2 regions of the Streptomyces sp. NPDC050610 genome follow, and region 1 is predicted to be linked to the other one. Evidence: predicted binding sites of a transcription regulator. Region 1 holds the regulator's gene; the other holds the start of a gene.

Region 1 (14,675 bases):
TGTTGTTGTGGATAAGGGAAGACGCCGCGTGGTGCACCGGCGTATGCACATCGTCGACGCGGCCGGCGAAAGTCCGCCACGCCTTGGCCGCTTCCCGCAGCTTTCCCGGATCTCCGGCCGGCCAATGCAGACCCAGGTGTTCGAGAATCCCCTTGGCCTTCTCGGCGGCGCTCACCGGCCGCCCTTGCCCGGCCCGGCCTTCTCCTTGGTGAAGATGCCCGCGATCGCCTCGTCATTGTCGACATGACCGTCCGCCATATCGCTCAGCGCCTCATGGACACTGACGAGTCCCAGCACCAGAATGCCCGCCGAACTCTCCATCGACCGGACATTGGCGAGATAGTCCGTCCCGAACTTCTTCGCGTCCTCGCCCCACGGCTCCCCCAGCCCGTCCAAGATGGTGATCAGTTCGGTCAGCGCCGAACTCAGCTCCTTGCCCTGCCGCTTGAAGACCGGCGCCACCGACTTGATGTCCGCCGTCTTGATGTCCAGGACCTTGCCACTGTCGTGCCCGTCGCCCATCGCACGCCTCCCCCGCTGCCCGCCCCCGCGCAAAGTTCCACCCTAGGAAGCGGAGACCACGGCTCGCCCAACGCGACGCAATGCCAGGGCAAAAGAACATGGCTCGGGGAGGGAGCACGCCATTTCCGTTGCGAGCAAATGCCATAAACAGGCATACGGGGCTGAGCCGGCGGTCTCGCATCCGCTACCGTTCACCCTTCGACAGCCGACGATCACCATCGTTTCACCATCGTTTCCGGGGGGAACTTCCTTGATCACCCTGCCGCCCTTGGGCGACCCGATCAAACCGAACCGCCGCAAGATAGTCCGGAACAGAATCATCTTCGGGCTGTTCGTCGCCGCGCTCGCCGCCTCCTTCGCCGTGAACGGGTTCACCGGCAAGGACGATGCGGAGGACATCCAGGCTGGCGACTGCTTCGAGAACACGGGCACCAAAAAGCAGCCGCAGATCAAGAAACACGACTGCGGGGACGCGCACGCCGCCTACAAGGTGCTGAAGCGGGACGACGAATCCGTCACCGAGATCTCATGCTGGGATGTGAAGGGGACCACCGGAACGCTCACGGCGGCCGGGGCCAAGGACTTCGTCGTGTGCTTCGAGGACAACCCGGAGAAAGGCAGCGGGCACAGCGGGGGCTGAGCACCCGCACCGCGTTGCGGCCTCTTCGCGGAGCGGGCCGTCAGGCCCAACGCCCCGTCCGTCCCAGCAGCAGCGCCGTCGCCGCTGTGCCCGCCGTGGAGGTGCGGAGCACGCTCGGGCCCAGGCGGTACGGTTTCGCGCCCGTGTCCGCGAAGGCGGTCAACTCGTCCGGGGACACGCCGCCTTCGGGGCCGACGATCAGGACGAGGTCGCCGGCCGCCGGGAGGGGGGAGGTGGCCAGGGGGTCGCTGCCCTCCTCGTGGAGGACCGCGGCGAACGCGGCGTCCGCCAGCAGGGCCGCCACCTGACGCGTCGTCATGAGGTCGGAGACCTGCGGGAATCGCAGGCGGCGGGACTGCTTGCCCGCCTCGCGGGCCGTGGCGCGCCACTTGCCCAGGGCCTTGAGGCCGCGGTCGCCCTTCCACTGCGTGACGCAGCGCGAAGCCGACCAGGGGACGATGGCGTCCACGCCCGTCTCCGTCATCGTCTCCACCGCCAGTTCCCCGCGGTCGCCCTTGGGGAGGGCCTGGACGACGGTGATGCGGGGCCGCGGGGCCGGTTCCGTACGGACCTCCGTGACGGACACCTCCAGGCGGTCCTTGCCCTCCAGCGCGGCCACCGTGCCGTACGCGCCGACGCCCTCGCCGTCCGTGAGGGTGACCTCCTCGCCCACCCGCAGGCGGCGGACCGAGACCGCGTGCCGGCCTTCGGGGCCGGTGAGAGCGACGACGGAGCCCGCCTCCGCCCCCGCCAGCGAGTCGGCCAGGAACACCGGCGCCGTCATACGACCTCTCCTTGCGAACGCGAACTGTGCGAGCCGTGCTGCCCGTGTGCCGCGTGCGTCCCCTGCGACGCATGCCGCCCGCTCGAACCCACCGGTCCGCCCGCGTCGGCCGAACCGATCATCTCCTCCACCAACGCCCCCCGCGCCGACTGAAGTTCGGCCGTCAGCACCTCCACCAGCTGGCCCGCCGGCAGCTCCCGCGCCAGGCGGTGGCCCTGGCCCGCCCACAGGTTCATGCCCTGCGGGTCGCCCGCCTTCGCCGCGGCCTTGCGCAGGCCCGCGGTGAGGAAGTGGAGCTGCGGGTAAGCGGCCGGGGCGTACGGGCCGTGTTCGCGCATGAAGCGGTTGACGAGGGCGCGGGCGGGGCGGCCGGAGAAGGCGCGGGTGAGTTCGGTGCGTACGAACACCGGGTCGGTCAGCGCGCGCTTGTGGAGCGTGTGGGCGCCGGACTCCGGACAGACCAGGAAGGCCGTGCCGAGCTGGGCGGCGACCGCGCCCGCGGCGAGCACCGAGGCGATCTGGGCGCCGCGCATCAGGCCGCCCGCGGCGATGATCGGTATCTGCACGGTCTCCCGGACCTGGGTGATCAGCGCGAGGAGCCCCAGGCCCGCGCCCGTACCGTCGGCGTGCGGGTCGTCCCGGTGGGTGCTCTGGTGGCCGCCGGCCTCGATGCCCTGGACGCAGACGGCGTCGGCCCCCGACCACTGGGCGGCCTGCGCCTCGGCGGCCGAGGTCGCGGTGACGACCGTCGCCGTACCGACCTTGGCGAATGTCTCGAAGACCGCGCGCGAGGGGCAGCCGAAGGTGAAGGAGACGGCGGGGACGGGATCGTCGGCGAGGATCGCCAGCTTGGCGTCGTACGCGTCGTCGCCGACGCAGTCCGTGTCCCCGAGCGGCGTCTCGTACCAGGCGGCCTCGCCCGCGAGCTGCTCGCGGTAGACCTCGACCGCCGCCGGGTCCGCCACGGAGGGCTGCGGCATGAAGAGGTTCACGCCGAAGGGCCGGTCGGTGAGGCTGCGGATCTGCTTGATCTCCTCGTACATCGCCTCCGGCGTCTTGTAGCCGGCGGCGAGGAAGCCGAGACCGCCCGCTTCGCTCACGGCAGCGGCCAATACGGGAGTGGAAGCACCGCCCGCCATGGGGGCCTGCACGATCGGGTATCGGTAAAGATCGGTCAGAGCACAGGGCATGACCACATAGTGTCACGCCCTCCACGATGATTCGTCATCGACGGGTATGCCCCACCATTGCGCGACCATTCCGCCTCAACGGCCGCCAGGAGCGTTCTCCTGACGGCCGTCGGGCGGGCGCTCGGGCGGACCGCTGAGCAGGGTTGGGCAGACATTGAGCGGAATTCCGCACAGTCCGCCCGGCCGTCACCGGCCGCTGAATCCGCACAGCCCGACCGGTCTTCACCGGCCGCTGGATGCCGCACAGCCCAACCCGCCGTCACCGGCCGCTGGACGCGCACAGCCCTACCGCCGTCACCGGCCGTTGAAAGCGTCCTTCAGCCGCGAGAACAGTCCCTGCTGCCCCGGCTTGAACTCGCCCGTGGGCCGCTCCTCGCCCCGCAGCTTCGCGAGCTGCCGCATCAGGTCCTCCTGCTGCGGGTCCAGCTTGCTGGGCGTCAGCACCTCGACATGCACGATGAGGTCCCCGCGCCCGCCGCCCCGCAGATGCGTGACGCCGCGCTGGTGCAGCGGGATCGACTGGCCGGACTGGGTGCCGGGCCGGATGTCGACTTCCTCCATCCCGTCGAGCGTCTCCAGCGGCACCTTCGTGCCCAGGGACGCCGCGGTCATCGGGATGGTGACCGTGCAGTGCAGATCGTCGCCGCGCCGCTGGAAGACCGGGTGCGGGTTCTCGTGGATCTCCACGTACAGGTCGCCGGCCGGGCCGCCGCCGGGGCCGACCTCGCCCTCGCCCGCGAGCTGGATGCGGGTGCCCTTGTCGACGCCCGCCGGGATCTTGACCGTGAGGGTGCGGCGGGAGCGTACGCGCCCGTCGCCCGCGCACTCCGGGCACGGGGTCGGCACCACGGTGCCGAAGCCCTGGCACTGCGGGCACGGCCGCGAGGTCATGACCTGGCCGAGGAAGGACCGGGTGACCTGCGAGACCTCGCCGCGGCCGCGGCACATGTCGCAGGTCTGGGCGGACGTGCCCGGGGCCGCGCCCTCGCCGCTGCAGGTCGCGCAGACGATCGCCGTGTCGACCTGGATGTCCTTCGTGGTGCCGAACGCGGCCTCGTTCAGGTCGATGTCGAGCCGGATCATGGCGTCCTGGCCGCGCCGGGTGCGCGACCGCGGGCCGCGCTGCGACGACTGCCCGAAGAAAGCGTCCATGATGTCGGAGAAGTTGCCGAAGCCAGCGCCGAAGCCGCCGGCGCCGCCTCCGCCCGCCGACTGCGAGAGCGGGTCGCCGCCGAGGTCGTAGACCTGCTTCTTCTGCGGGTCCGACAGCACCTCGTAAGCGGCGTTGATCTCCTTGAACCGCTCCTGGGTCTTCGGATCCGGGTTCACATCCGGGTGCAGCTCACGCGCCAGTCTCCGGAAGGCCTTCTTGATCTCGTCCTGCGAGGCGTCCCGCCGTACGCCGAGGACCGCGTAGTAGTCCGTGGCCACTTACGACTCCGCCAGGATCTGTCCGACGTAACGTGCCACTGCGCGTACCGCTCCCATCGTTCCGGGGTAGTCCATGCGGGTCGGTCCGACCACGCCGAGTTTGGCGACTGCCTCGTCGCCCGAACCGTAGCCGACGGCGACGACCGATGTGGACGTCAGCCCTTCATGAGCATTCTCATGCCCGATTCGTACAGTCATGCCGGAATCCTTGGCCTCGCCGAGCAGCTTGAGGAGCACGACCTGCTCCTCCAGCGCCTCCAGCACCGGCCGGATCACCAACGGGAAATCATGCCCGAATCGAGTCAGGTTGGAGGTGCCGCCGATCATCAGCCGCTCCTCGGTCTCCTCGACCAGGGTCTCCAGCAGAGTCGCCAGGACCGTCGAAACGGTTCCTCTGTCCTCCGCTTCGAAGGATTCCGGGAGGTCCTGCACCAGCTGCGGAACATCCGCGAACCGGCGTCCGACCACCCGGCTGTTGAGCCGCGCCCGCAGATCCGCGAGCGCCGTCTCGCCGAACGGCGACGGGCAGTCGACCATACGCTGTTCGACCCGCCCGGTGTCCGTGATCAGTACGAGCATGACACGGGCCGGGGCCAGTGAGAGCAGCTCCACATGGCGCACGGTCGAGCGCGTCAGCGACGGGTACTGCACCACGGCGACCTGCCGGGTCAGCTGCGCGAGCAGCCGGACCGTGCGCCCCACCACGTCGTCGAGGTCGACGGCACCGTCCATGAAGTTCTGGATGGCCCGCCGCTCCGGCGTCGACAGCGGCTTGACGCCCGCCAGCTTGTCCACGAAGAGCCGGTAGCCCTTGTCGGTCGGGATGCGGCCCGCGCTCGTATGGGGCTGGGCGATGAAGCCCTCGTCCTCCAGCGCGGCCATGTCGTTGCGCACCGTGGCCGGGGAGACGCCCAGCTGATGCCGCTCGGTGAGCGCCTTGGAGCCGACCGGCTCCTCCGTGCCCACATAGTCCTGGACGATGGCGCGCAGCACTTCAAGCCTGCGTTCGTTCAGCATCGCGCACACCTCCCGTCCAGCCGTCCACCGGGGACTTTCCCCTGTCTCTCACTCGGCACCCACTTGGCACTCCATGGTCACGAGTGCCAGCCACCCTCAGCCAGTGTACGGCCGGGTGCCACGACCAGGGCAAGGGCGGGCCCGTCGGCTGGACGGGTCCGACAGGCAACCGTATCGCGCTCTCGCCGGACCCTGCCCGCGAACTCCCGTCGCCCGCCCGCGGTGCGGACCGGCGGCTTGGGCGCGCGCCGGGCGCCTCGGAGCGGGCGGGAGTCCGACCGCAGGGTCTAGCGTCTGGGTATGGAGAGCAGTTGGGAAGAGGCGCACTGGGAAACGCTCGCGCCGGGGGTGGTGCGGCGCAGGCTGCCGGGCTGGGACTGCACGGTGGGGGCCGTGCTCGGCGATACGGGCGTACTGGTCGTCGACACCGGGTCGACGCTGCGCGAGGGCGCGGAGATCCGCCGCGAGGTGCGGCGGCTCTTCGGCCGTCCCGTGACGCATATCGCTCTGACGCATCCGCACTTCGATCATGTGCTGGGCACGGCGGCCTTCGCCGGGGTCCAGGTGTACGGCGCGGTGGGGCTCGATGATCACCTCGCGGGCGCGAAGGACGCGCTGCGGCAGGACGCGGTACGGCACGGGGTGGCCGCCTCCGCCGCCGCGGAAGCCGCCGACCTGCTCGTACGCCCGCACCACACCGTCAGCGGCGAGCTGACGCTCGACCTCGGCGGCCGGCAGGTGCTGCTCGCCAACGTCGGACCGGGCCATTCCGCGCACGATCTGGCGGTGTGCGTGCTGGGCCCGCCGGAGATCGTCTTCTGCGGCGACCTGGTCGAGGAGTCCGGCGAACCGCAGGCCGGATCGGACGCCCTGCCCCGGCAGTGGCCGGCCGCCCTCGGCCGGCTGCTGGCGCTCGGCGGCGATGACGCGGTGTACGTGCCGGGTCACGGAGCCGTGGTGGATGCCCGGTTCGTACGTGATCAACGCGACGCTCTGGCGGCCCGCTTCGGCGTGTCGTGACGCGCGCCCGGTCACTTTTTCTATCGTCTGGCGGATGCGCAGCAGAGAGTACGGCCCCGACCTGACACCCCCGTGGAAGAAGACCGCGCCCGCGCCCGAGGTGCCGGCCGATCCCGACCTCGTCGTCGAGGAGGTCGCCACGGGCTTCTGCGGCGCGGTGATCCGGTGCGAGAAGACGGCCCAGGGGCCGACCGTCACCCTGGAGGACCGGTTCGGCAAGCACCGGGTCTTCCCGATGGAGCCGCGCGGGTTCCTGCTGGAGGGGCGCGTCGTCACGCTCGTACGGCCGCAGCAGCGGGCCGCGCGGGGCCCGGCCCGTACGGCCTCCGGGTCGGTGGCCGTCCCGGGCGCGCGGGCGCGCGTGGCCCGCGCGGGCCGCATCTATGTCGAGGGCCGCCACGACGCCGAGCTGGTCGAACGCGTCTGGGGCGACGATCTGCGCATCGAGGGCGTCGTCGTCGAGTACCTGGAGGGGATCGACGACCTGCCCGCCATCGTCCGCGACTTCTCCCCCGCGCCGGACGCCCGGCTCGGCGTGCTCGTCGACCACCTGGTGCCGGGCTCCAAGGAGTCCCGGATCGCGGCGGAGGTCACGGATGCGAACGTTCTCGTGGTCGGCCACCCCTATATCGACGTCTGGGAGGCCGTGAAGCCGGCCTCCGTCGGCATCGCCGGCTGGCCGTCGGTCCCGCACGGCCAGGACTGGAAGAAGGGCGTCTGCCGGTCGCTGGGCTGGCCGGAGAACACGGGCGCCGCGTGGCAGCACATCCTCGGCGGGGTGCGCAGCTACAAGGACGTGGAGCCGGCGCTGCTGGGCCGCGTCGAGGAGTTGATCGACTTCGTCACGGGGTAGCGGGGGCGCCGCGCTCCTCAGGCCCCTCAAGGCCGGGGAGCCCCTCAGTCCACCAGGTCCCGCACCACCGCGTCCGCCAGCAGCCGGCCGCGCAGCGTGAGGACGGCCCGGCCGCGCTCGTACGGGGCGGGCTCCAGCAGTCCGTCCGCGAGCGCGCGGGCGGCGGCGCGGGCCCCCGCCGGGGCGAGGAGGTCCAGGGGGCAGCCCTCGCTCAGCCGCAGTTCCAGCAGGATCCGCTCCACGCGGCGGTCCTCCGCCGACAGGAGCTCGCGGCCCGCGCCGGGCGACCGGCCGTCGCTGAGCGCCTGGGCGTACGCGCCGGGGTGCTTGGCGTTCCACCAGCGCACGCCGCCCACGTGGCTGTGCGCGCCCGGGCCCGCGCCCCACCAGTCGGCGCCGCGCCAGTACAGCTCGTTGTGGCGGCAGCGGCCGGCTTGCGTGGTGGCCCAGTTCGACACCTCGTACCAGCGGAAACCCGCGCCCGACAGTGCCTCCTCCGTCATCAGGTAGCGGTCCGCGTGCACGTCGTCGTCGGTCATCGGGACCTCGCCGCGGCGAATGCGGCGGGCGAGCTGGGTGCCCTCCTCGACGATCAGCGCGTACGCGGAGACGTGGTCGGGGCCGGCCCCGATCGCGGCCTCCAGCGACGCCTTCCAGTCCGCGTCGCTCTCCCCCGGCGTGCCGTAGATCAGGTCCAGGTTCACGTGCTCGAACCCGGCGGCGCGCGCCTCGGCCACACACGCCTCGGGCCGGCCGGGTGTGTGCGTACGGTCGAGGATCTTCAGTACGTGCTGCCGCGCGCTTTGCATTCCGAACGAGACGCGCGTGAAGCCGCCGGCCCGCAGCTCCGCCAGATATGCCGGGTTCACGGACTCCGGGTTGGCCTCCGTGGTGATCTCCGCGCCGTCCGCGAGCCCGAACTCGTCCCGGATCGCGGCGAGCATGCGCACCAGGTCCGCCGCGGGCAGCAGGGTGGGGGTGCCGCCGCCGACGAATACGGTCTCCACGGGGCGGGGGTCGTCGCCCAGGACCTTCCGGGCCAGCCGGATCTCGTGCGCCAGCGTCTCGGCGTAGTTGTCGCGCGAGGCGAGGGCCCCGCCGGAGCCGCGCAGCTCACTGGCCGTGTAGGTGTTGAAGTCGCAGTAGCCGCACCGCGTGGCGCAGTACGGAACGTGCAGGTAGAACCCCAGCGGCCGGTCCGCCGCCCCGGTCAGGGCGTGCGGGGGCAGCGCCCCGTCGTCGGGCACGGGCTCACCATCGGGCAGTACGGAAGGCATGGGCTCCATTGTCCGGCATCGGCGCCGGGCGCCGTCCGGAACCGGAACCGGCCGCCCCGCGCCCGGCTCCGCAAGCCTCTTCGGGCCCCGCTACCGCAGCCTCTTCGGGCCCCGCTACCGCGCCCGCAGCACCAGCAGCGCCAGGTCGTCGTCCGGCGCGCTCGCCCCGAAATCGTGGACCGCCCGCCGGATGCGCTCGGCGACGCCGCCCGCGCTCAGCCCGGCACACCCCTTCAGCGCCGCCGCCAACCCGTCATCGTCGTCGAACAGCTCCACCGTGTCCGGCCCGCGCCGGTGCTCCGTCACCCCGTCCGTCACGCACAGCAGGGTGTCGCCGGGATCGAGGTCAAAGGTTTCGCTCGTATAGGTGGAGCTCTCCGCCACCCCGAGCAGCATCTGGGAGCCGGCGGCGGGCCGGACCGTTCCGTCGGGACTGAGCAGCAGGGGCGGCGGGTGGCCGGCGCTGGCGAGGGTGCAGCGGACGCCCTTGCCGGGCCCCAGCGGGACCAGCGCGCCGTAGACGAGGGACAGGAAGCGCGGGGAACCGTTGTCCGATCCGTCGTCTTCCGGCGGTTCGACGGGCACGCCGGGTCCGCTCTCCGTCGCCGCCGCCACGGCCCCCACGGCGCCGACGACCCCCTCGACCGCGTCCTCGCCGAGCATCCGGTTGATCCGGTCGAGCACCTCGCCGACCCCGTACCCCTCCTTCGCCAGGGACCGCATCCACGGCCGCACCATGCCGGTGACCACGGCCGCCTCCGGGCCGCTGCCGCACACGTCGCCGAGCGCGAAGCACCAGCGGCCGTCGCCGCCCGCGAAGAGGTCGTAGAAGTCGCCGCCCGCGCAGGTGTCGCCGCGCGGTTCGTAGACGATGGCGTGCTCGATGCCGGGGATTTCGGCGAGGCTCCGGGGCAGCAGCCCGCGCTGGAGGACCTGGCTGATGGTGAGCTGCCGGGTGTACTGCCGGGCGGAGGCGAGGGCGAGCGCGACGCGGCGCGCGAAGTCCTCGATGAGGCCGACGACTTCGTCGGGGGTGCGGGTCAGTCCGGCCCGGCCGAGCAGTATCGTGCCGACGCCGCGGCCCCCGGCGACGAGCCGGCAGGCGAGGGCGGTGCCGCCGGGTCCGTACGCGCCGGGTTCGCCGGGCCAGGGCCAGGAGACGGCGCTGCCGAGGGCGGCGGCGGGCGGCCGGGGCGGGTCCTTCTCCAGGGTGAGCCGCAGCGTCTCGATGCGACTCTCGCTGGTGTGCCAGACGCGGGACAGGCGCGGCACATGGCCGTCGGTGTCGAGCCAGACCGCGCACCAGTCGGCGAGCCGGGGCACGAGGAGCTGGGTCGCGAGGGAGGCCACCAAGTCCTCGTCGAACTGCCCGGCGAGCAGCTCGGACGCCTCGGCGAGGAACGAGAGCGCGCCGTGGCTGATCCAGTCCGGGTCGGCGGGGCAGTCGCCCGCGCGCCGCGGGGCGGGGGCGAGGATCTCGGCGACGCGCAGGTCGCGCAGGAGCGCCTGGTCGCCGGCGGTGGCGGCCTCGGGCGGCGGCTGGGCGCCGGGCACGACGGGCAGCCGGAACCAGACGGTCTTGCTCGTGCGGTGGTACGTCGTGCCCCAGGATTCGGCGCACTCGGCGACCAGCCGCAGGCCGTGGCCGGAGCGCGGCAGTTCGTCGTCGATGTCGCACGGCGGCCGGGCCCGGAGCACGCGGGCGGGGTGGTAGTCCGTGACCTCGACGCACAGGAAGGCCAGCCGCCCGTCGCCGGTCCCGCCGTCGAGCGCACAGCGCAGTTCGACGGAGGTGCCCGCGTGCACCACCGCGTTGGTCACCAGCTCGCTCACCAGCAGGACGGCGTCCTCGGTGAGCCGGTCGGCGACCCCGCGCACCGCGGGGAGGGCGAGGGCGGTCCACTCGGCGACCGCGGCCCGTACGAACTGGCGGGCCGCCAGGGGCGCGAGGGAGTTGCCGGGCAGGCGCGTGCGGGCCGTCGGCGCGACGCGGGCGGCGGCGGCCGGGCCGGGCTCGCTCAAGCCGGGTCCGCCCGGACCGGTCCCGTCGAGCACGGGGTCGTGCAGTACGGGGGCGTCCAGCACCGGCTCGTCCAGTACGGGGTCATGCGGTACGGGGTCGCTCGGTACGGGCTCGGCCTGGCTGGATCCGGCCGTCTCGCTGTGTCCGGGAACGGCGCGTGAATGGACCCCGTGCGGCTCCGCCGCACCCCATTGAACAGAAGATGATGTACCCACCGGGTAGCTCCTGACCAGTTCCGGCATAGTGCCGTTTCCGACACCGACAGAGTGACAGACTGACCACGCTCATATGCACCGAGTTACGTAAGTGGGTCGCCATGAGTGGAGAAACCGCAGCTCCGACGGCATTCGCCGGCTCGGGGGACACGCAGGACCAGTGGGTACGAGCCGCCGAACTGCGCCCGTTGCTGAGCGCTCTGACCGCTCTGAGCGACGGCGACTTCCGGGTGCGGATGTCGGGCGCGCAGAGCGGCGTGCTGGCGGAACTGGCCGCCGCGTTCAATCAGGTAGTGGCTCGTAATGAACACTTCTCCGACGAACTGACGCGGGTGCGCAGGGAAGTGGTACGGCAGGGCCGGCTGGACGAGCGGGTGGAGCCGAGCCCGGGGCAGGGCCACTGGGCGATGAGCGTGCAGGCCACGAATGTCCTCATCGACGCCCTCGTCACCCCGGCGGCGAACGCCACGCGCGTGCTGGACGCGGTCGCGGGCGGCGACCTCACGCAGCGCGTGGACCTGCACGACGGCAACCGCCCGCTCCGCGGCGACCTGCGGCGGCTGGGCCGCGCGGTCAACAAGATGGTGGACCAGCTGTCGCTGTTCACCGGCGAGGTGACGCGGGTGGCCCGCGAGGTCGGCACCGAGGGGCGGCTGGGCGGCAGGGCCAAGGTGGCGGGTCTGTCGGGGAGTTGGCGGGACGTCACCGAGGCGGTCAACACGATGGCGGCGCGGCTGACCGCGCAGGTCCGGGACATCGCGGTGGTGACCACGGCGGTGGCGCGCGGTGATCTGACGCGGCAGGTCACGATCGAGGCGACCGGTGAGCTGCTGGAGCTCAAGCTGACCGTGAACACGATGGTGGACCAGCTCTCGGCCTTCGCCGACGAGGTGACGCGGGTGGCCCGCGAGGTCGGCACCGAGGGGCAGTTGGGCGGCCGGGCGCAGGTGCGGGGCGTGTCCGGGGTCTGGAAGGACCTGACCGACAACGTCAACTTCATGGCCTCCAACCTGACGTCCCAGGTCCGCAACATCGCCCAGGTCACCACGGCCGTCGCCAACGGCGACCTGTCGCAGAAGATCACGGTGGACGCGAAGGGGGAAATCCTCCAGCTCAAGTCCACCGTGAACACGATGGTGGACCAGCTCTCGGCCTTCGCGGACGAGGTCACCCGCGTCGCCCGCGAAGTCGGTACGGACGGCAGACTCGGCGGCCGGGCCCAGGTGCGGGGCGTGTCCGGCGTCTGGAAGGACCTCACCGACAACGTCAACTTCATGGCGGACAACCTCACCACCCAAGTCCGCAACATCGCCCAGGTGGCGACGGCGGTGGCGCAGGGGGACCTCGGCAAGACCATCACGGTGGAGGCCAAGGGCGAGATCCTGGAGCTGAAGTCGACGATCAACACGATGGTGGACCAGCTCTCGGCCTTCGCCGACGAGGTCACCCGCGTCGCCCGCGAAGTCGGCACCGAGGGCAACCTGGGCGGCCAGGCGCAGGTGCGCGGGGTCTCCGGCGTCTGGAAGGACCTCACCGACAACGTCAACTTCATGGCCTCCAACCTGACATCCCAGGTCCGCAACATCGCCCAGGTCACGACGTCGGTGGCCGACGGGGACCTGTCGAAGAAGATCACCGTGGACGCGCGCGGCGAGATCCTGGAGCTGAAGGACACCATCAACACGATGGTCGATCAGCTGCGGGCGTTCGCGGACGAGGTGACCCGCGTGGCCCGCGAGGTCGGCACGGACGGCAGACTCGGCGGTCGGGCGCAGGTGCGGGGCGTGTCCGGCGTCTGGAAGGACCTCACGGACAACGTCAACTTCATGGCGGACAATCTGACGTCGCAGGTCCGCAATATCGCCCAGGTCACCACGGCCGTCGCCAACGGCGACCTGTCGAAGAAGATCGACGTGGACGCGCGCGGCGAGATCCTGGAGCTGAAGACGGCCATCAACACCATGGTCGACACGCTCTCCTCGTTCTCCGCCGAGGTCACCCGTGTGGCCCGCGAGGTCGGCACGGAGGGCAATCTCGGCGGCCAGGCGCGCGTCGAGGGCGTGTACGGCACGTGGAAGCGGCTGACGACGAACGTCAACGAGCTGGCGTCGAACCTCACCACCCAGGTCCGCGCCATCGCGGAGGTGGCCAGCGCCGTGGCGCAGGGCGACATGTCGCGCTCGATCACGGTGGAGACCCAGGGCGAGGTCGCCGAGCTCAAGAACAACATCAATCTGATGGTGGCCAACCTCCGCGAGACGACCCGCGCCAAGGACTGGCTGGAGTCGAACCTGGCACGGCTGGCCGGTCTGATGCAGGGGCACCGGGACCTTATGGAGGTCGCCGATCTGATCCTGCGCGAGCTGACCCCGCTGGTGAACGCGCAGTACGGGGCGTTCTTCCTGGCCGAGCCGGAGGAGGGCACGAACGGCGCGGCGGCCGCGGGCGCCCGCGGCCTGGCCTTCATCGCCGGGTACGGCTCCGCGCAGGGCGCCACCGTGGACACGCCGGGGATGCCCGGCCACGGGCTGGTGCGGCAGGCGGCGCTGGAGAAGAAGCGCATCCTGGTGGAGGAGGCGCCGCCCGGCTACATCAAGATCAATTCCGGGCTGGGGGAAGCGGCGCCGGCCAGCGTCGTCATCATCCCGATCCTCTTCGAGGACCAGTTACTCGGCGTCATCGAACTGGCCTCCTTCTCCCGCTTCTCCGACGTCCACCTGGCGTTCTTCGACCAGTTCGTCAACACCATCGGCGTCGCGATCAACACCATCATCGCCAACTCCCGCACCGAGTCGCTGCTGAGCGAGTCCCAGCGCCTCGCTCAGCAGCTCCAGGAGCGGTCGGACGAACTCCAGGGCCAACAGGCCCAGTTGCAGCGCTCCAACGCGGAGCTGGAGGAGAAGGCGGCGCTGCTGGCCACCTCCTCGCAGTACAAGTCCGAGTTCCTGGCGAACATGTCGCACGAGCTGCGGACGCCCCTCAACTCGCTGCTCATCCTGGCCCGGCTGCTCTCCGACAACCCGGACGGGCACCTCTCCGACCAGGAGGTGCAGTTCGCCGCGACGATCCACCGCTCCGGCTCCGACCTGCTCCAGCTGATCAACGACATCCTCGACCTGTCGAAGATCGAGGCGGGCCGGATGGATGTACGCCCCAAGAAACTGCCGCTGATAAAGATCCTCGACTATGTGCACGCCACCTTCCGGCCGGTCACCATCGACCGGGGGCTCGCCTTCGAGGTCACGGTCGGCGAGGACGTACCGCGCGAGATGTTCTCGGACGAGCAGCGGCTCCAGCAGATCCTGCGCAACCTGCTGTCCAACGCCATCAAGTTCACCGCGACCGGCAAGATCGTGCTGCGCGTGAACCGGGTCCGCGCGGAGGAGGACGACGAGGACCAGATCGGCTTCGCCGTCAGCGACACCGGCATCGGCATCCCCGCCGACAAGCTCTCTGCCGTCTTCGAGGCGTTCCAGCAGGCCGACGGCACCACCAACCGCAAGTACGGCGGCACCGGCCTCGGCCTCTCCATCAGCCGCGAGATCGCCGGGCTGCTCGGCGGGCGCATCACCGCGGAGAGCGAGCCGGGCAAGGGCTCGACCTTCACGCTGTACGTGCCCCCCACCTGGAGCGGCCACCTGGCCGACGACGAGTCCGACGTCCCCGGACACGCCTCGCCCCCGCAGCTGTGCGCGGAGCCGGA
Region 2 (14,675 bases), on a different contig from region 1:
GCGGGGTGAAGCCCGCGCTCTCGCAGACCCGCTCCAGATGGCTGCGGCAGCGTGGACAGCCCGCGATCCAGGACTCCTCGGCCAGGTCGCCCACGGCGAGCTGATCCGCGTCCGCGAGCCGGTGGCCTTCGGGGACGACGCCGACGAGCCGGTCCGTCAGCAGGTGGCGTACGACCAGGTCGTCCCACTCCGCGTCGGCCGCCGGGTCCGCGCCGCGGACGTCCGGGTAGCGGAAGGCCAGCGCGATCTCGCAGTCGCCCGCGCGGAGCATCTCCACCGAGCGCGGCGGTTCGGCCTCGACCAGTGAGATGCGGGTGCCGGGGTGCGCCGCGCGCAGGTCGGCCAGGGCGGTGGGCACCAGCGTGGAGCTGCCGCTGGGGAAGGAGACCAGCCGCACCCGCCCGGCCCGCAGCCCGGCGATGGCCGCGACCTCCTCTTCCGCCGCCGCCAGCCCGGAGAGGATGCCGGACGCGTGCCGCACCAGCGCCGCTCCGGCCTCGGTCACGCGCGTCTCGCGGCCCGTACGGATCAGCAGGGGGGTGCCGGCCGACTGCTCCAGGGCCTTCATCTGCTGGCTGACGGCGGGCTGGGTGCAGCCCAGTTCGCGGGCGGCCGCGGAGAGCGAGCCGGTGGCGGCGACAGCACGCAGCACCCTGAGATGACGAGCCTCGATCATGCTTTGAGCATAAGGGCAGCTTGGAGGTGGCTGAAAATATTCGCACACCACTTTGGGGCACTTCGTCTACCCTGCTGCCCATGCGTCTGCTCACCGTGAATCTCGGCCGACCCAAGACCGCTGACTACACCGACTGGGATGCCGGTACGGGCATCGACAAGCGCCCCGCCGACGGCCCGGTGGCGGTGGCCGCGCCGGGCCCCAAGGGCACCGGAGGCAGCGGCGTCGCGGGGGACGCCGTCTGCGATCTGCGCCACCACGGCGGCGACGACCAGGCCGTGTACGCCTACGCGCGCGAGGAACTCGACTTCTGGGAGCGGGAGTTGGGGCGCGAGCTCGCGCCCGGCGTGTTCGGCGAGAACCTCACCACCGCCGGGATCGACGTCAGCGGCGCGCTCGTCGGGGAGCGTTGGCGCGTCGGCCCGGACCTGCTGCTGGAGGTGACCTCGCCGCGCATCCCGTGCCGTACGTTCGCGGGCTGGCTCCAGGAGAAGGGCTGGGTGCGCCGGTTCACCCGGGCCGCGCTGCCCGGCGCGTATCTGCGGGTGCTCGAACCCGGCGAGATCCGCGCCGGCGACCCCGTCGAGATCGTGCACCGGCCGGACCACGAGGTGACGGTCTCGTTCTTCTTCCGCGCGGTGACCACGGAACGCGAACTTCTGCCGCGCCTCCTGGCTGCGGGCGACCCGCTGCCCGAGGTGACCAGGCGACAGGCCGTCAACTACGTCGCCCGCAAGGCCGAAGAAGGCGGACAGGCGGCGAGCGGCGAGGGCTCGCCGGGCACTAACGTTCGCGTATGACGACTGCACTGATCACGGGAGCGACGGCCGGCATCGGTGCCGCCTTCGCCCGGCGGCTGGCCTCCGACGGGCACAACGTGGTGCTGGTGGCGCGCGACCCCGAGCGCCTGCGCGACCAGGCGGCCGAGCTACACGACCGGCACGGCGTGGAGGCGGAGGTGCTCCGCGCCGACCTCTCGCAGGACGAGGGGATCGCCGCGGTCGAGGAGCGCGTCGCGGACCGTACGCACCCGGTGGACCTGCTGGTGAACAACGCCGGGTTCGGCAACAAGGGCAACTACCTCGACGTGCCGATGGCCGACGAGCTGACGATGCTCAAGGTGCACTGCGAGGCGGTGCTGCGGCTGACGAGCGCGGCGGCGGCCTCGATGCGCGGGCGGGGGCGCGGCGGGGTGGTGAACGTCGCGTCGGTGGCGGCGTTCGTGCCGCGCGGCACGTACGGGGCGAGCAAGGCGTGGGTCGTCCAGTTCACCCAGGGCGCCGCGCGGGACCTGGCCGGGAGCGGGGTGCGGCTGATGGCGCTCTGCCCCGGTTTCGTACGGACCGAGTTCCACCAGCGGGCGGGCATGGGCACCGGCAACATCCCGGCGTGGATGTGGCTGGACGCCGACAAGCTGGTCGACGCGGCCCTGCGGGATCTGGCGCGCGGCAAATCGCTGTCCGTACCGGACCCGCGGTACAAGGCGCTGACGAGCCTGGCGAAGATCGCGCCGCGCGGCGCGCTCTCTCGGGTGTCGTCGAGCACGGGCCGCAAATACGGGCCGCAGTAGTCCGGGCGGTACGAACGGACGGACTGTACGGACGGACTGGTACGGACACACATACCGGTACACACATACCGGTACGGACGTACGGGCCGGAGCAGCCCCGCCCCGGCAGCCGTCGGCGTGACCGAAGCGCGGAGACCCGGCTCCCCCGAAGGGGCGCCGGGTCTCCGCGCGCTACGGCCGCCTCGGCGACCGCGTGTCACCAGGGGTGACTAGTGAGCGTGGCCGTGGCCCTGACCGGCCTCGGACTCCTCCTCGGCGGGCTTCTCGACGACCAGGGTCTCGGTCGTGAGCAGCAGCGACGCGATGGACGCGGCGTTCTCCAGCGCGGAGCGGGTGACCTTGACCGGGTCGATGACGCCGGCCTTCACCAGGTCGCCGTACTCGCCGGTCGCGGCGTTGAAGCCCTGGCCCTTGTCGAGCTCGGCGACCTTGGAGGTGATGACGTAGCCCTCCAGGCCGGCGTTCTCGGCGATCCAGCGCAGCGGCTCGACGACGGCGCGGCGGACGACGGCGACACCGGTGGCCTCGTCGCCCTCCTTGCCGAGCGAGTCCGCCAGGACCTTCGCGGCGTGCACGAGCGAGGAACCGCCACCGGAGACGATGCCCTCCTCGACCGCGGCGCGGGTCGCGGAGATGGCGTCCTCCAGACGGTGCTTCTTCTCCTTGAGCTCGACCTCGGTGGCCGCACCCACGCGGATGACGCAGACGCCGCCGGCGAGCTTGGCGAGGCGCTCCTGGAGCTTCTCGCGGTCCCAGTCCGAGTCCGTGGACTCGATCTCGGCCTTGATCTGGTTGACGCGGCCCGCGACGTCGGCGGAGTCGCCGCCGCCGTCGACGATGGTCGTGTCGTCCTTGGTGACGGTCACGCGGCGGGCGGTGCCCAGCACGTCCAGACCGGCCTGGTCGAGCTTGAGGCCGACCTCCTCGGCGATGACGGTCGCACCGGTGAGGGTGGCGATGTCGCCGAGCATGGCCTTGCGGCGGTCGCCGAAGCCGGGGGCCTTGACGGCCACGGCGTTGAACGTGCCGCGGATCTTGTTGACCACCAGGGTGGAGAGCGCCTCGCCCTCGACGTCCTCGGCGATGATCAGCAGCGGCTTGGAGGCGCCGGCCTGGATGACCTTCTCCAGCAGCGGCAGCATGTCCTGGATCGAGCCGATCTTGCCCTGGTGGACCAGGATGTACGGGTCGTCGAGCACGGCCTCCATACGCTCCTGGTCGGAGACCATGTACGGGGACAGGTAGCCCTTGTCGAAGGCCATGCCCTCGGTGAAGTCGAGCTCCAGGCCGAAGGTGTTGGACTCCTCGACGGTGATGACACCGTCCTTGCCGACCTTGTCCATCGCCTCGGCGATGAGCTCGCCGACCTGCTTGTCCTGGGCGGACAGGCCGGCGACGGCCGCGATGTCGGCCTTGTCGTCGATCGGGCGGGCCGTCGCGAGGAGCTCCTCGGACACGGCCTTGACCGCGGCGTCGATGCCCTTCTTCAGGGCGGCCGGGGAGGCGCCGGCGGCGACGTTGCGCAGGCCCTCGCGGACCAGCGCCTGGGCCAGCACGGTGGCGGTGGTGGTGCCGTCGCCCGCGATGTCGTTGGTCTTGGTCGCCACCTCCTTCACCAGCTGGGCGCCCAGGTTCTCGTACGGGTCGTCGATCTCGACCTCGCGCGCGATGGTGACGCCGTCGTTGGTGATGGTCGGGGCGCCGAACTTCTTGTCGATGACGACGTTGCGACCCTTGGGGCCGATCGTCACCTTGACGGTGTCGGCAAGCTTGTTCACGCCGCGCTCAAGGGCGCGACGGGCGTCCTCGTCGAACTTCAGGATCTTCGCCATGAGTTGCTTCAAGTCCTCTCGTTGCGATCCCCGGCCACGCGGCGGTGACCGCTATCGCTCAAACGAACTGCGCCCCGGGCGCCCGGCTTTTCAGACGCGGGGAGCCAGGGGCGCAGATCAGGCAAACTTCGGTGAATTACTTCTCGATGATCGCGAGCACGTCGCGGGCCGAGAGAACGAGGTACTCCTCGCCGTTGTACTTCACTTCGGTGCCGCCGTACTTGCTGTAGAGCACGACATCGCCGACGGCGACGTCGAGCGGAAGACGGTTGCCGTCTTCGAAGCGGCCCGGGCCCACGGCCAGGACAGCGCCCTCCTGGGGCTTCTCCTTAGCAGTGTCCGGAATGACCAGGCCAGAGGCCGTGGTCTGTTCGGCGTCGAGCGGCTGGACCACAATGCGGTCCTCAAGCGGCTTGATGGCAACCTTGGAGCTGGCGGTCGTCACGATCCGACCTCCCCCTTCGGAGATCTCACGGGGTTAACTGTCTGAGGTGGCGACCAGGTGTGATCCGTCGTCGCGGGTGCCGGATCTGCCCGTCGCTGTGTTTGGCACTCCCCGGTGGAGAGTGCCAGATGCGAGACTATGACGCGGTTAGCACTCGGTCAAGCGGAGTGCCAATGCGGCGCAATTCTGCGCAACGCAACGGGGGGTGCCGCCGGGGCACGCCGGCCCGGCTTCCGGGGCTCTGCCCCGGGCCCCGGCCCTCAAACGCCGGGCAGGCTGAAAGACGCGGGCTTCCGCGCCGGACAGGCCGGGAGGCCAAGCCCTGCGCTCCGGACAGGCCGGGATTGTCTGCCCTCAAACGCCGGGCAGGCTGGAAAACGGGCATCTGCGCGCCGGACAGGCCGGGGCGCCCACCGCGCACGCCGGGCGGGCTGAAGGCGGGCGCTCGCGCACCGGACAGACCGGGAGGCCGACCCCGCGCACCGGGCAGGCCGGGATTGTCTGCCCTCAAACGCCGGGCGGCTGAAAGACGCGCGCTTGCGCAGCGAGCGGGCCGGGGCGCCTGCCCCGCGCGCCGGGCAAGCTGAAGACGGGGGCTTGCGCGCCGAAGAGGCCGGGGTGCCTTCCTCACGCGCCGGACCGACCAGGGCTTCTTGCCCTCAAACGCCGGGCGGGCCGAAGGCGGGCGCTCACGCACCGGCAGGCTGAAAGACGGGCGCTCGCACACCGGACAGCCCGGGAGGCCAGCCCCGCGCACCGGCAGGCTGAAAGACGGGCGCTCACGCGCCGGACAGGCCGGGGCGCACGCCGCGCGCGTCGGGCGGGCTGAGACAGACGGGCGCCCGCCCCCGCGCATCGGACGGGCTGGCGCACTTGCCCTCACCCGCCGCACAAGCCGCAAGCGGCAGGCCGCAGTGCGGGGGCTCGTGCGGTTGGCGGGTGGGGTGGGGAGAATGGGCGGGTGTCTGTACTGAATTCCGCTTCTGATCCGTCCGGCGGTGGTGCCGCCTTGGGCTCGCTGCTCACTGATGAGGGGCAGGGGCTGCTCGACGCGTTGCGTGATCATGACCCGGCTCAGGAGCTGGCGACAGCGACGCGGCTGCGGCGCGATCACCCCGCCGAACTGGTCTCGGCGGCGCTCGGGATGGCGCGGCTGCGGCAGCGGGCGGTGGCGAAGTTCGGGGCGGAGGACGCGTACCGGATGTATTTCACGCCGGGCGGCGTCGAGCAGGCCACCCGTGCCTCCGTGGCCGCGCACCGTGCGCGGCGCTTCGCGGAGCTGGGGGTGCGGAGCGTCGCCGATCTGTGCTGCGGCATCGGCGGGGATGCCATCGCGCTCGCGCGGGCCGGCATCTCGGTGCTCGCCGTCGACCAGTCCGAGGCGACCTGCGAGGCCGTACGGGCCAACGCCGCCGCCCTGGGCCTCGGCCACCTCATCGAGGTGCGCCGCGCGGACGTCGCCGACGTCGACACGTCCGGGTACGACGCCGTGTTCGTGGACCCGGCCCGACGCGGCGGCCGCGGCCGCATCTTCGACCCGGAGGCGTACTCGCCGCCCCTGTCCTGGGCCGTCGGGGCGGCGCGCAACGCCCGGTACGCCGCGCTCAAGATCGCGCCGGGCATTCCGCACGAGATCATCCCCGCCGAGGCGGAGGCGGAGTGGATCTCGGACGGCGGCGATGTGAAGGAGGCCGTGCTCTGGTTCGGCGCCGAGGCGCCGGGCGCGCGCACGGCGACGCTGCTCCCCGGCCCGTACGCCCTGCGCGGCGCGGGGCTGCCCGATCCCGAGCCGGGCCCGGTGGGCCCGTACCTCTACGAGCCGGACGGCGCGGTCATCCGCGCCCATCTCGTCGCGGACGTCGCGCGGCAGGTGGGCGGCCGGCTGATCGATCCGACCATCGCCTATGTGACGGCGGACGAGCTGCGGCCGACGCCGTTCGCCACCGCGTACGCGATCACGGACGCGCTGCCCTTCAACCTCAAGAAGCTGAAGGCGATCGTCCGCGAGCGCGGCATCGGGGTCGTGGTCGTCAAGAAGCGCGGCTCCGCGATCGAGCCCGAGGAACTGCGTAAGAAGCTCAAGCCCTCCGGGCCGAACTCCTGCGTGATCTTCCTGACCCGGGTGGCCGGAGCGCCCGCCATGCTGCTGGGCCGGCCCGCCGGCGAGTAGGCCCGACGCGCCGGCCGCCCGCTACGTCAGGTCCGCCAGGTCCGTGTCAGGTCCGCCAGGTCCTGCGCGTAGCGCACCGGCCGCCAGCTACGCCAGGTCCGTCAGGTCCTGCGCGTAGAGCGTCGTCAGCGGCTGCGGGCCCACGTACTGCTGGCAGTTGCACACGCCCGGCTCGTACTGCACGGGTTTCTTCTCCGCGTCCCAGGCGACGGGAACCTCGACCGTCTCATGGCACTTGCCCTGCTTGTCGTGTTTCGCGAGGTGGTGCCCGCAGCCGCAGACCGGCTCCGGCTGCTTGTTCGCCGCCTCGACGGCCTGCCGCTCCGCCTGGCGCTCGCGCCGCCCGGACTCCAGCAGCTCCAGCTTCCGTTCGTGGCGGGTGCGGAAGGCGGTACGGGCGGTGTCCGCGAGCTTGGTGAAACCGCCCAGGGCGAAGAAGATGAACACCCACCAGAACCAGTGCATCTGCGAGACCGCCCTCCCCGTACGCGCGGCCCACCACGGAACTCCGCGTGAGCCCTGACTTCGCTTCGTCCGAAGTCAAGAATACGCTCAGCGCGGCGCGCCCTCCTGTGCTCCGTCGCGACCAGGACCGGACTCGGTCACGGTCGAACCGGACTCGGTCACCGGCGATCCGCCGCCGCCACCGGCCTCGCCCCTGCCCCCGGGCCCCGCCCCCGACGCCGGTTCAGCCGCACGAGTACTCTCCGCGCCCGTACGCGCCGGGAGCAGCAGCGCCGTCAGCGCGGCCGCCGCCAGCAGCGCGGCGCCCACCCCGAAGGCCGTCGCGTACCCGTTGGCCTGCGCCTCGGCGCGGCTGCCGCCCGTCGCGCCCGCGGCGACGGTGACGAGCGCGGCCAGCCCCACCGAACCGCCGATCTGCCGGGAGCTGTTGAGCAGCCCCGAGGCCATGCCCGCCTCCGCGGCCGCGACCCCCTCGGTCCCGGCCGTGCCCAGCGGCACGAAGCACATTCCGATGCCGAAGCTGGCGAGCAGGAACGGGCCGAGGATCGAGTCGGCGAAGCCGCCGTCGACGCCGACCGCGCCGGCCAGCCAGGCGAACCCGGCCGCGCCCAGCGCCCCGCCGACGACCAGCGTCCAGCGCATCGAGAGCCGGGCGATGAGGCGCGGCGCGAGGATCGATCCGGCCACCAGGCCGACACAGAAGGGCAGGAACGCGACGCCGGTGGCGGTCGCTCCGTAGCCGAGCACCTGCTGCATGTAGAGCGAGGAGAAGTAGAAGGCGGCGAACTGCCCGGACGCGAGCAGCAGCATGAACAGGTTGGCCGCCAGCACCGGCCGGTGGGTCAGCAGCCCCATCCGCAGCAGCGGCTGGCCCACCCGCAGTTCGACGGCGGCGAACGCGGCCAGCAGCACCGCCGCGACCGCGAGCGTGCCGATCGTCATCGCGGAGCCCCAGCCGTACGTCTCGGTCCGTACGACCCCCAGGACCAGCAGCGTCATGCCGACCGTGATCAGCAGGGCGCCGCCCGCGTCGAGCCGCGGCGGCGGGCCGGTGCGCCGGTCGGCCGGGACCGAACGGCGGGCCGCCGCGTAGGCGAACACCACGATCGGCACGTTGACCAGGAGTACGGTCCGCCAGCCCGCGGCCTCGGTCAGCACCCCTCCCGCCAGCACCCCGATGGCGCCGCCCGCGGCCCCGGCCATCCCCCACAGCCCGAGCGAGCGCGACCGCGCCGGCCCGGCCGGGAAGGTGACGGTGATCAGGGCGAGGGCGACGGGCGCGAGGGCCGCCGCCGCGACGCCCTGGGCCGCGCGGGCGGCGATCAGCCCGCCGGGCGACCACACCAGGCCGCCGCCGAGGCTGGCGACGCCGAAGAGGGTGAGCGCGGCCATCAGGGTGCGCCGGCGCCCGGCTATGTCGGTGAGCCGGCCGCCGAGCATCAGCAGGCCGCCGAAGGCGAGCGCGTAGGCGTTCACGGCCCATTGGAGGCCCTCGGCGGTGAAGCCGAGGTCCGCTTTCATGTCGGGCAGCGCGACGTTCACCACCGCCATGTCGAGCGCCACCGTGAACTGCACGGTGAGCGCCACCACCAGTAGCCAGCGCGTCTGCCGGGCCTCGTCGCTCACGCCGTCCCCTTCCGTCCCACCTCGTGGAACCACTCCGCAGGTCCGCGCGTCTGTCCGCGGATCTCTCTGCCATCGACATTACTATACGCGTATAAAAATAGCCGCTGAGAGAATGGGCCCGTGACGAAGGAAGTGGCGACGGACGTGGCGAAGGAACAGGGCAAACGGGCCGTGGGGCGGCCCCGCCGACTCGAACTGGAGACGATCGTCGCCACCGCGCGCCGCGTCCTGGAGGAGGAAGGCGTCGCGGCCCTGAGCATGCGGCGGCTGGCCAAGGAGGTCGGCAGCACGCCGATGGCCCTCTACCACCACGTCCAGGACAAGGACGAGCTGCTGATGCACGTGCTCGTCGGCACCGCACGCACCCTGCCCCGCCCCGAACTGCCGGCGGACCCGCGCGAACGGCTCATCGCCGTCACCGTCCACATGCACGACGTGCTGCGGCGGATGCCGTGGGTCGTGGAGATCCTCGGCCTCGGCGACGTCACCGACCGGCACGCGCTGTGGATGGTCGAGGAGATCATCGACTCGGCGATGCGCTGCGGACTCGACGAGCGCCAGGCCGTACGGGCGTACCGGACGCTGTGGCACTACGTCTACGGCGAACTCGTCTTCCAGGCGGCCATGGCCCGCCGCGCCGGACAGCCCGGCCGCCGGCGGTACTTCCCCGAGATGCTCTCCGCCCCCGCGTCGGCGGACCCGGACGGACTGCCGCGGCTGACCGCGCTCGCCGACCGCTGGCAGGAGCTGACGGAGGACTACGACGTCGCCGACCAGATCACCGCGATCACCGACGGGCTGCTCGCCCGCGGGGGCGGCGGCGAGGGCGAGAAGTAGCGGGGGGCGCGTACGGGTTGTACGGACGCGGGCGCGTACGGGCGCGGGGGCCGGGCGCGTACGGGCCTACGGGCGCGGGGCCGGGGGGCGCGTACGGGCCGTGCGCGCCCGCGCCGACCGCTACCGCTCGTACCCCTCGTACCGCTCGTACCGTCCGGTGACCCGCCCTACCGCCCGGCGACCCGCCCCGGCGGCACCGTGGCGAGGCGGCCCGTACGCCCGAAGTACTCGACCGGGCCGCAGTACTCCAGGCCGCTCAGCGGCCGGCCGTCGAAGAAGCGCACGGCCAGGTCGACGACCTCGGCGGGCCGCTCCAGGTGGGCCATGTGGTCGGCGCCCTTGATGGTGGTGAAGTGCGCGTCGCCGCAGCGGGCCGCCGCCGCCCGGCTCAGCAGCGGCGTCGTCAGCGGGTCGTACTCGCCGGTCGCGACCAGGGTGGGGACGGCGGCGGGCTCGCCCCCGGGGTCGGCGGTGTAGTCCAGCAGCCGGGTCGTGTTGTCGCGGTACTTGTCGAGTTCGTCCGCCGTCATGTTGTTGAGCATGCTGGTCAGGCAGCGGATGACGACGTTGCGGCGGGTGATGGCGGCGTCCGGCTCGAAGCACACCAGGCCGTCCAGCACCTGCTCGACGAACTCCTCGTGGCGCCCCTGCTCCGCGAGGTCGAGGGTGCGCTGGAGCACCGCGCGGACGTGCTCCGTCATCTGCGCCATGGTGCCGAACAGCACGAGCCGCGCGCAGCGTTCGGGGTGGAGCCGGGCCCAGCGGTAGGCCACGGCGCTGCCGTAGGAGGCGCCGAAGACGTTGACCGGGCCCGGGGCGACCGACCTCAGCAGGTGGTCGAGCGCGCCGGTGAGGAAGTCGAAGCCGCACTCCGGCGGCAGCCGGTCGGCGTCGCCGCCGCCGGGCAGGTCCATGGTGATCACGGTCGCGTCGGCCAGGAACCCCTGCTCCAACCGCCCCCAGCCCGCCTTGGTCTGGAAGGCGCCGCCGACCAGGACCACGGGTGCCAGGCGGGCGCCCGGCCGGTGCACGATCCGCCCCTCGTACGCGAGGCCGCCGAAGGTGAGCGGAATGATCTCCTCCCCGGCAGCGGTGAGCGTCGTCACGAGTGCGTCTCCGTTCGCTGGGCAAGCGGCGTCGCTTGCGGTGTTCACGAGAGCAACGAGCACTGCGGGGGTGAGGTCACAGCCGCCGGGCGCGGACGGGCCGCGCGACAGGGCCGCCAAGGCTTCGACCAACGGCTTTGTGCGGAGGGGGAGTTCGCGTTCGAACAGTCACCCGCGGCGGCCGGACGGCGGGGGCTGACTGACATGTACGGATACGGGCGCTAGTACGGACATGGGCGCGAACATGAGTACGGGCGCGAGCGCGCGAGCCTCCGCGGGCCCGCCGACGCCCGCACCCATCGACGCCTGGGCCCGCCGACACCCGGGCCCGCCGACGCCCCCGCACCCACCGACGCCCCCGTATCAGCCGACGCGCTCGTCGATCAGCCGGAGCCGCTTCCCGGTGCGGGGGTTGCTGGCGAGGCCGTCCGGCGCGACCCATTCGATGGCGAGCGGGTGGATCAGGCCGAGTTCCAGCGTCTCGGCGAAGTCCTCTACGTGCACGCGCGCCGTGAGGGCCCGCTCCAGGTCGGCGCGGCCCGCCGCATCGGCCCCGTCAGCCCCCTCGGCCCCGTCCGCACCGTCCACCCCGGACCCGCTCGCCCCCGCGAGCCGCAGGACGAGTTCGTCCAGCCCCTCCCGGTGCCGCACCACGGCCTGCATGCCGACGGCCCGGCCCGCCTCGTCCGCGCCCGCCACCAGCCGGTGCAGGCCCTCCAGGTCCACGTTGACCGTACCGACCTTGGCCTCCTCGCCGGAGCGGCCGAGCAGCCGGAAGCGGCGGCGGGGGAAGTCGACCCACTCGGCGAGGTCGCCGACGGGGTAGCGCAGCAGCGGCATCAGCCGCCGCGTGAGGTCGGTGACGACCACCCGGCCCGGCCGCCCCGGCTCCTCGACGACCTCGCCGGTGTCGGGGTCCAGCAGCTCCAGCACCTTGTCCGGGAAGGTCTCGTGCACCCGCGTGTCGGGCTCGTCCGGGACCGGGCCGCCCAGGCCGCCCGCGTCCACACTGCCGTAGCCGCCGGAGCGGACCTCGGCGGCCGGGAACGCGCGGGCGATGAGGGCGAGCTGATCGTCGTAGAACGCCTCCCCGCCGAACAGCACCAGCCGCACGTCCGGCAGCGAGCCCACGGACCCGACGACCTCCGTCGCCAGCCGGCACAGCGAGGTGGGCGGCGCGGCCACGACGGTGGCGGCGAAGTCGCGCATGACGCCGACCGTGAAGTCGAGCGGCGCGTTGCCGCTGATCGGCAGCTGCACGGTGCGCACCGGCAGGTCCTGCACACAGTCGTAGAGGAAGACGAAGCTCGGGTAGAGCCGCCCGGCGTAGAAGAGGTTGGCCACCCGGTCGCCCTCGCGCAGCCCCGCGGCGACCAGTGCCTCGCCGAACAGGCGGCCCGCCGACCGCCATTCGTCCCAGGTGTAGACGGAGATCCGGGGCGCGGACGTGGTGCCTCCGGTGTTGAAGACGACGCCGTCCGTGTGCGGCCCGGTCATCACCCGGCTGTCGCGCAGGCCGTGCGCCGCCCAGTAGTCGCGCATGGGGATGAGCGGGAGCGCGGTCAGCTCCGCCGTGTCGTCGGCCAGCCCGGCGTACAACTCGCGGTAGAACGGCGAGTGTTCGCGGACGAACCGGATGAGCTCTGCGATCTGCGGGTCCTTCACGTGCTTCAACTCCCTGGCGCCGCACGGCGAAGGCGACCGGGAAGCCGCCGTCACCAACTGTGATCGCAGGCTAACCCACCGCGTTCGCCATCTCGCAACCCGGCAGCTCACCCGGGGTCCTGGGCCCGCAGGACCGCTCGGCCGCCACCCCGGCCCGACGCACCCCGCCGCTCATTTCCGTACGGTCGTACGCATGCCACCGACTTCCGCCCCCGCGAGCACGACGACCACCGCGACCGCGCCCGACGACGCCCCGGGCCCCGACCTGGACGCCTATCTGGCCCGTACCGGCTGGACCGGCGAGCGGCGGGCGACCGCGGCCGTGCTGCGCTCCCTGCACAGCGCGCACCTGCACAGCATCCCGTTCGAGAACCTGGCCGCCGTGCTCGGCTCGGCCCCCTCGCTGGCGCTGCCCGATCTGGAGGCGAAGCTCGTGCGCGGCGGGCGCGGCGGCTACTGCTTCGAGCAGAACACCCTGTTCGCCGCGGTGCTCAGGTCCTTCGGCTTCCACGTCACGCCGCTCACGGCGCGGGTGCGGACCGGGAACCCCGTCGCCGTACGGCCGCGCACCCACATGCTGCTGCTCGTCCGCGTCCCCGGTGAGGAACACCGCTACGTCGCCGACGTCGGCTTCGGCGGCGTCGGCAGTCTGCTCGAAGCGATTCCGCTCGTCGAGGACACCGAATTCCGGGCCGGGGAGCAGTCGCACCGCCTGGTGCGGGAGGAGCACGACGGACCGCTGGGCCTGTGGGTCCTCCAGGCCAGGGAGGCCGGGGCGTGGGCCGACCAGTACGCCTTCACCCTCGACCCCGTCCTGCACACGGACATCGAGGTGATGAACTGGTACATGGCCACCCACCCCCGCTCCCCCTTCTCCCGCGCCCTGACCGCCCTTCGCATCACCCCGGAGGGCCACCTGGCCCTGCGCGGCCGCACGCTCGCGAAGACCGCCCCGGACGGCTCCCGTAAGGAACGGGAACTGACCGGCGCGGACGAGGTGATGCGGGTCCTGGCCGCTGACTTCAAGATCGCCGCACCGGAGGGGACACAGGCCGCCGTCGCATCCGCGGAGGACCGCTCCTGACGCCTGCGCCCCGGGCGACAGCGGAATCCGTGGGCCTTGGTCACAGCCGGCCGGGCCGGCTAAAGGCTCCCGAACGGCGGAACGATCTTCACGATGATGATCACCTGAATCCTCGGGGCGACCAGGAAGTGGAACCAGCCGCCGGCGGCGTCCATACGGCGCAGCCCACCGGCCCGAGGGCCCTGGCCCATGTCCGTGACGTCCACGCCGACAGCGGCGAGTTCGACGAGCTGGCCCGCGAGACGTTCGACCTCGGTCACGATCTCGGCCGGCACGCCTCCCGCGACGTGTTCGCGGTCCGGGTCGTACTCCCAGCTCCAGGCTTCGGTGCTCAACGTTCCGCCCGGGCGACAGCGGCATAGGCGTCGTCGAGGATGCCCCCGATCTCGACCGCGGCCCGGCGGGCCTGGGCAGCGTCGTCCGACTCGGTGAGGTCTTCCAGCTCGCGAAGCCGCACGGCGACGCGCGGCTGTCGCTGAATCTGCACGTAAGCGGCCCACTGGGTGGCGAAGCGTCGCAGTGGGGCGAGGTCGGAGCCTTGCCTCGCCTGGTCCGCGGCCTGGTCCAGCTCACGGGTGAAGGCGGGCAGCGCGGCCGGAGCGATCTGGGCGATGGCCTGACGCAGCGCGGTGACGGTAGCGGGCGGCTGCGGGATCAGAGGCTGCTCGGGGGCGCTGGCAGTCATTTTCTCTCCCATGGGCGCGATTCTGAGCCGTCAGCCCAGGGTACCCAGCCCCGAACAGAGCCTCGTTCACCCGGACGAGCCGATGGTCGGGCCGTCTCCGCCTCCGTCCCCCGCCCCGCCGGCTGCCTCCGTCGCGGCCGTCAGACCCGGCTCTCGGCGCCCTGCTCGGCCGGGCCGTCCCCGCCCCGCGGCGACGGGCCGGGCAGGCGCATGACGAGGGCGTCCACGTTGCCGGGCTGGTAGTAGCCGCGGCGCACGCCGATGGGCTCGAAGCCGAAGCGCTCGTACAGCCGCTGCGCGCGGTCGTTGTCGACGCGGACTTCGAGGAGCACCTCGTGGCACTCGAAGGCCGTGGCGGCGGCGAGCAGCTCGGTCAGCAGGCGCGCGCCGAGGCCGGTTCCCCAGTGGTCGCGGGCGGTGGCGATGGTCTGGATGTCGCCGGTGCCGTCGTTGGCGGCGAGCCCGCCGTAGCCGACGACGCGGCCCTCGGCGTCCTCGGCCACCACGTAGCGGC

Evidence for each region. The regulator HrcA, encoded in region 1, represses chaperone genes, less so after heat shock. The targets are predictions, from matches to a motif close to TTNGCACTCNGNNNNNCNGAGTGCNAA.
Region 2: a site for HrcA is predicted at 4,671-4,697, ahead of groES (co-chaperone GroES). Genes of this name have one in related genera too.

Annotation. Positions count from the first base shown of each region.
Region 1 covers NZ_JBFAIV010000013.1:29,600-44,274, forward strand. Annotated here, with positions in the region: gene AB0I22_RS17850 (DUF6531 domain-containing protein) at 1-175, opposite strand, end outside; gene AB0I22_RS17855 (hypothetical protein) at 172-522, opposite strand; gene AB0I22_RS17860 (hypothetical protein) at 791-1,162, shown strand; gene AB0I22_RS17865 (16S rRNA (uracil(1498)-N(3))-methyltransferase) at 1,203-1,946, opposite strand; gene AB0I22_RS17870 (nitronate monooxygenase) at 1,943-3,136, opposite strand; gene dnaJ (molecular chaperone DnaJ) at 3,431-4,567, opposite strand; gene hrcA (heat-inducible transcriptional repressor HrcA) at 4,568-5,584, opposite strand; gene AB0I22_RS17885 (MBL fold metallo-hydrolase) at 5,885-6,604, shown strand; gene AB0I22_RS17890 (DUF3097 domain-containing protein) at 6,639-7,457, shown strand; gene hemW (radical SAM family heme chaperone HemW) at 7,502-8,734, opposite strand; gene AB0I22_RS17900 (ATP-binding SpoIIE family protein phosphatase) at 8,849-10,756, opposite strand; gene AB0I22_RS17905 (HAMP domain-containing protein) at 11,074-14,675, shown strand, end outside.
Region 2 covers NZ_JBFAIV010000014.1:26,357-41,031, reverse strand. Annotated here, with positions in the region: gene AB0I22_RS18820 (LysR family transcriptional regulator) at 1-676, opposite strand, end outside; gene AB0I22_RS18815 (MOSC domain-containing protein) at 757-1,476, shown strand; gene AB0I22_RS18810 (SDR family oxidoreductase) at 1,473-2,246, shown strand; gene groL (chaperonin GroEL) at 2,456-4,078, opposite strand; gene groES (co-chaperone GroES) at 4,215-4,523, opposite strand; gene AB0I22_RS18795 (methyltransferase domain-containing protein) at 5,494-6,693, shown strand; gene AB0I22_RS18790 (hypothetical protein) at 6,781-7,158, opposite strand; gene AB0I22_RS18785 (MFS transporter) at 7,246-8,784, opposite strand; gene AB0I22_RS18780 (helix-turn-helix domain-containing protein) at 8,905-9,621, shown strand; gene AB0I22_RS18775 (alpha/beta hydrolase) at 9,789-10,727, opposite strand; gene AB0I22_RS18770 (phenylacetate--CoA ligase family protein) at 11,091-12,392, opposite strand; gene AB0I22_RS18765 (arylamine N-acetyltransferase) at 12,586-13,476, shown strand; gene AB0I22_RS18760 (hypothetical protein) at 13,536-13,811, opposite strand; gene AB0I22_RS18755 (hypothetical protein) at 13,808-14,161, opposite strand; gene rimI (ribosomal protein S18-alanine N-acetyltransferase) at 14,302-14,675, opposite strand, start outside.